2 regions of the Lentibacillus sp. Marseille-P4043 genome follow, and region 2 is predicted to be linked to the other one. Evidence: riboswitches for the same ligand, from Rfam matches in the RefSeq annotation. Region 2 holds a riboswitch; the other holds the start of a gene.
What was found. A riboswitch is a leader RNA that binds a small molecule or an ion and turns the genes downstream of it on or off. The one in region 2 is predicted to bind lysine.
Positions count from the first base shown of each region.

Region 1: another riboswitch for lysine. It lies ahead of C8270_RS10555 (Na+/H+ antiporter NhaC family protein); the one in region 2 lies ahead of dapA (4-hydroxy-tetrahydrodipicolinate synthase).

Region 1 is NZ_LT984884.1:2,169,455-2,172,637, reverse strand. It holds gene C8270_RS10555 (Na+/H+ antiporter NhaC family protein) at 1-1,215, opposite strand, end outside; lysine riboswitch at 1,382-1,558, opposite strand; gene yunB (sporulation protein YunB) at 1,605-2,396, opposite strand; gene C8270_RS10545 (HD-GYP domain-containing protein) at 2,460-3,183, opposite strand, start outside.
Region 2 is NZ_LT984884.1:1,678,849-1,682,031, forward strand. It holds gene C8270_RS08235 (ABC transporter permease) at 1-802, shown strand, start outside; gene C8270_RS08240 (ABC transporter ATP-binding protein) at 815-1,600, shown strand; lysine riboswitch at 1,773-1,951, shown strand; gene dapA (4-hydroxy-tetrahydrodipicolinate synthase) at 2,067-2,930, shown strand; partial or broken gene C8270_RS08250 (PTS sugar transporter subunit IIA) at 3,058-3,183, shown strand, end outside.

The DNA of each region.
Region 1 (3,183 bases), 490 kb from region 2:
AATGCCAAATGTCCCCCAGGAAGTACCTGTTGCTAAAGCCATAAACCCAGAAATAATAAAGAATAAAAACGGAAGTAATGTTGGACTGATGGAAGCATCATTTACAAGCTGTGCCAAATAATCACCTGTTTCCAATGTTCCAATTACGGAACCGATCATCCAAGCCATTATTAAGATATAAATAGCTGGAAGCATTGTTTTTATTCCTTCCAAAATAACGCTAACCAAATTTGCTCGCGGTTCACTTTGCTGCATATGGAAGATTAAAGCAGTTGCAACTGCTAATAGTCCACCAACAAACAGGGACAAGTTAACGTTTGTATTAGCAAAAATAGTCAATATTGTAGCATTATCACTGGCCTGTATTCCAGTAATTATCATCATCCCAACAGTTGCCACAACCAAAACAAGGATAGGGACAAGCAAATGATATATTCTTCCGTTTTTATGTGGCTCAAATGTTTCCTTCAAATCTCCAGGCACTTTTACGTCTGGATTAACAACCTCTCCTGTATCAAGTGCACGTTTTTCATGTTTACGCATTGGGCCAAAATCGATTCTCATATATGCTGTCAAAAATACAAAAAGTAGTGCTGCTAATGCATAAAAATTATACGGAATCATTTTCACAAAGGCTTCTAACGGTTGTATATCTGTTATTTCATTTGCTGCCAACAAACTTCCTAGTAAACCGATGATATAAGCGCCCCAACTGGAGATTGGAGAAATAACGGTTACAGGAGCAGATGTTGAATCGATAAAATAAGCCAATTTAGCTCGTGATACTTTGTGTCTATCTGTTAACGGCCGAGCAATTTGCCCGACAGCTAATGCATTAAAATAATCATCAATAAAAACAATAATTCCAAAGATAGCGGTCATAACTTGAGCGCCAGTTCTTGTTTTCACACGCTTAATCATCCATTCACCAAAAGCCCGACTGCCGCCAGACGCTGTTAAAAAAGCGGTCATAATTCCTAAAAATAACAAGAAACATAATAACAATATATTCCCGGCATTTAACGAACCATCTACAACAAAAATCGCATAAAACGTTTGCCAAATTTCTTCAATCGAAGCAATAATATTAAAATCATGAATAAATAATGCTCCAACAACAATTCCTACACCCAATGATAGTAGAACTTTTCTTGTAAGTAGGACTAAAACGAGCATAAGTAGTGCTGGAATTAATGAGTAAATTGTTCCTTCCATAATTGCTACCTCCATTTATAATAACTCGTACATAGAGATACGCCACAAAATAAGAGGAACTTAGCTTCATGTCCTATTTGGCAAACAATCCTTGCCAAAAAACACAAAAAAGCAACGATAGAAAATAACCTACCATTGCTAAAAAAAGTATACGTTATCCTCCATTTCGATCAGTAGTTCTCCATGCATTCCGATAAGCATGACAGTATATCCTTTGTTCAAAGATACACCAGCAATAATAAGTCTGACCCTTATTACACTTCGGCAAACAATCCTTTTGTCAATCATCATCGTTGTCATTCTCCGATTGATTACTAATCTCATTTGCACCTCTACCTCACCGATCTGATAAGGTTAAATTATTTAATTATTAACCTAACTATACTAAACTATTTATCATCTTGCAAGTCTTTTTCAAAGTCATCTTTCGGGATTGATATGGATGGATTATTATTTCCTCCCTCACCATAAAAATCTGGAACACCTAAATTAATTACTCCTGAAGTTGCATATACATCTGTACTTACTTCTTTTACTCCAGTTGAAAACGGTATAACAATTTGGACCTCTGCCTCTACATGAATATATACTTTAATTAGCGCACTATTAATCCCAAATCCCTCTATATCATGAACAACGTCGGTCTTTACATTACCAACGAGTTCTAAATTAACAGGGATTTTTGGTCCTAAGTTGGCAAAAATGGTATTACCTGTTGCCTGACCTAAAGGGATTTCTACTACAGTTGGATCCTCGTTACTTTTTTCTTCAGCTGTATCACCATAGTCTAGATTTAAATTTTCTTGCTCCTCCGGTGGTATTTCACCACTGTTCATTCGTTTAAAGAATTCCTCCACTCGATCCGTTGCATAACGATTAATTTCATTGACTGCAGCAGAATTAAATTTCCAGGAAGTGATATCACCATTTTCATTCTGCGTAACATCCGTTACATCTTGAAATTCATAGGTCTCGGCAAATTTAACAGCTGCATTTATCGCCCTTGTGGCGAATTCAGTTGTTTTTGTTTCTGCAACATCCATTAATGTTGGTTTAATTCCTTTATCAACTATTACAAAACTTAACCAAATCATTAACACAAATAAAATCATGGTGATAACAAAAATGTTTTTTACTGGAGGTGGTGATCGTCTCTTTCCAAAAGCTAGTCGTTTTCTCAATATGAAAACCCCCCTAAAACAACTTATGCTTGTTTTAGAGGGGTTAGAATTCCCGATTTTATATTATTTCTGACAAGCTGAAATCGTAACATTAACAATGGAAGCTAAATCGATTTCATACGGAGTTACAAGTTGGGTATTTTTTTCTTCAACAATTCGAACGATTGGGCGATCACATAGACTTTTATTTTGTCTGGCAACAACACCCTTTCGACCATCACTTAATTGAACAGACAATCCATTTGGATAAACCGCGACACTCTTTTTAAACGCTTCAACCATTTCTTTATCAAATAAGCAAGTTGCACCTGCATAAAGAATTTCTAGTCCTTCATGTGGTAGCATTGCATCACGGTAAACACGATTACTTGTAACAGCATCAAAAACATCGGCAATACCGATTAATTTTGCATATTTATGAATGGCGTCACCAACAAGTTCTCGCGGATAACCAGTACCATCTAACCGTTCATGGTGTTGATACGCACAATGGGCAATAACAGAAGGAAGATCCATTTGTTTCCGTAAAAAATCAAAACCTAATTTAGTATGTTGTTTAATCATTTCAAATTCTTCATCGGTTAGTTTACCAGGTTTCTGCAAAATATCCTGATCTAGAAAAATTTTACCTATATCATGTAGCATCGCACCAGTACCTATTTCAGATAATTCCTTTTTGGTGAGATTAAGTTCCGTACCGATAGCCAATGAGTAAATTGTAACATTTAAGGAATGCTGGAAAATATAGTCATCTGTAATAAAAATATTTGCCAGTAATGATAATGTT
Region 2 (3,183 bases):
TTTGGCAGCCTTAGCCGGGTTTTTAGCAGGCTGTGTTACAGGGGTGCTACATACGAAGGGGAAAATTAACGCCCTATTATCAGGGATTCTCATGATGATTGCCCTTTATTCTATTAATCTCCGAATCATGGGACAGCCTACATTGTCCCTTTTAAATGGAAAAACTATTTTTACACAGCTAGAGTCGGTTTGGGCGGCAACAGGGTTGGACCAATTATTAAATGGTGTGTTAACGTTCTTCGGTGCGGATCGGGTTCCAGCGACATGGAGCATTGTCATCGTGATGATTGTCATAACATTAGCTTTCAAACTGTTGACAGATTACTATTTGAAAACAGAGGTGGGCCTTGCGTTAAGGGCTACAGGTGATAATCAGGTGATGATCCGAAGCCTGTCTGCGAATACGGACTCATTAATTATTGTTGGGATCGGCTTTTCTAATGGACTTGTCGCGTTATCGGGCGGCTTGATTGCGCAACATGGGGGATTCGCTGATGTAAACATGGGAATCGGTATGATCATCATCGGTTTGGCTTCCGTAATTATTGGAGAAGCACTATTTGGTACTAAGACAATTGCTAGAGCCACATTAGCTGTTGTTGGTGGGGCGATTATTTATCGGATTGTCGTTGCGATGGCACTGCGGGTTGAATTTTTGGAAACAGGCGATATGAAATTGATCACCGCATTGCTCGTAATCGCTGCATTGGTAACACCAAAAGTTTTACAGGCAAGGAAAGAGAAAAAGCGCCGTTTGGAAAAGCGCGCCAGCCTTAGCCAGGAAAAAGTAAGGGAGGTGTAAATTTTGCTCGAAATGAAAAATATCTCAATTACCTTTAACGAAGGAACACCAGATGAAAAGAAAGCATTACAAGGTGTAGATTTGGAACTAAAGGAAGGCGAATTTGTTACTGTGATTGGCAGTAATGGTGCGGGTAAGTCGACACTAATGAACGTTGTCTCCGGAAATTTAATCCCGGATGTTGGCGATGTGATTATCAATGACAAGCAGGTTGTTCATTTGCCCGAATACAAACGTTCTGCCTATATCGGTCGTGTTTTCCAGGATCCAATGGCCGGTACAGCACCATCCATGACCATTGAGGAAAACCTGGCAATGGCATATGCGCGTAATAAGAGAAGAAAATTGAAACCAGGTGTTACGAAGAAGCGGAAGGAAATGTTTAGGAAGACATTGGCATCCCTAAATTTGAATTTGGAAGATCGGTTAAATGCCAAAGTCGGCTTTCTCTCCGGTGGGGAACGTCAGGCATTGTCACTATTGATGGCCACTTTTACCGAACCAAATATTTTACTGCTTGATGAGCACACAGCGGCATTGGACCCTTCACGTGCAGAATTAATCACCAAACTTACCGATGATGTCATCAGCAAATTTAACTTAACGACACTAATGGTCACCCACAACATGCAACAAGCACTCGATTTAGGCAACCGATTAATCATGATGGATAAAGGCCAAATTATCCTAGACGTAAACGGAGAAGAAAAGCAAAAACTAACCATCGAAGACCTACTAAAAGAATTCCAACGCATCCGCGGCACCAAATTCGAAAGCGACCGCGCCGTATTAGGATGAGCGGGACATGGGGACAGGTTAGTTGTCCCAGCCTGAAATGCCGTAGTGATGCGTGATAGCGGGTGGGACGCGGAACCTGTCCCCACGTCCCACTCCACACCTCTTGTAATCGTTACGTTTGTGTGTTATTTTAGAGTTTAAATTAAATCATTTCTTGTTTCAATATGTTTGAAGTGAGGATAGAGGCGCAAGGGCCATCAGTACACAATGTGAGGAAAATGGGTTCCAATGACGATTGTGGAAAGGGGTGATTTGCCGAAGCAGAGAGAATCTCATGTTCTTGAAGCTGGGACTGTGTTGAAGAAATGCAGGACTGTCATATAGGTGACTATATGAAGGGCTATCTTACGCAGGAAGCGATCGTTTCTACTGCAACAGCGAAGCCCTCGTTGTTGCTTTTTTTGCGTTTGCTTTGCGATACCCTTACTACCTTACTTACTAAAAAATATGTAAAGGGTGTGTCGTCATGGATTTTGGTAAAGTTTTAACTGCAATGGTTACCCCATTTGATCAAAATGGAGAGATTGATTTTGACGCTACAAGTAATTTAGTGAATCATTTAATTACAAATGGTTCTGATGGACTAGTGATCGCCGGAACAACTGGAGAAAGTCCTACACTAACAACCGATGAAAAAGCGGAATTGTTCACCTATGTTGTTAAGGTTGTGGACGGTAGAATACCTGTTATCGCTGGGACCGGATCGAATAGCACGAAAGCTTCTATTGATTTAACCAAAAAGGCTGAACAAGCAGGTGTCGATGGTGTAATGCTTGTGACACCTTATTACAACAAACCATCACAAGAAGGATTGTTTCAACATTTTAAAGCTATTGCAGCGTCCACGTCACTACCAGTAATGCTATATAATGTACCTGGCCGAAGCGTTGTTGCAATAGCGGTAGAGACAGTTGTCCGATTAGCAGAGATTGAAAACATTGTGGCGATAAAGGATGCGAGCGGTGATTTGGATGCAATGGCGAAAGTGATCAGCCAAACCCCTGATGATTTTACACTGTACAGTGGAGATGATAGTTTGACATTACCAGTTATGTCCATCGGCGGAGCAGGCGTTGTCTCTGTTGCTGCCCATATCGTGGGGAATGAAATGCAGGAAATGATCAGCCATTTTAACAATGGTGATACACAAGCGGCGGCTTCGATGCATCGAACGCTTCTCCCAGTGATGAAGGCATTATTTGCGCAACCAAGCCCATCACCAACAAAAGAAGCGTTAAACCAAAAAGGCATTCGCGTTGGAAATGTTCGGTTGCCAATGGTGCCTTTAACAGATGAAGAAAAAAGGAGATTGCAAGCGGTTCTGAGATAGATTGGGACGCAGGATGGTGGCAGGTGGGACATGGGGACAGGTTTGTTGTCCCACCCTCTAACCCGCGCCACTACGCTAAATCAGGCTGGGACAACAAACCTGTCCCCACGTCCCCCAAAAAAAGTAGGTTCCATATGGTAAATCTTCCGCTGTAAAACGTCCATCTGTTGCATTTGGAATTAACCGTGATGGAGTAGATTGGAAAGGCATGGATGGTACGGATGCGCGATTAATCTTCATGATTGCTGTACCA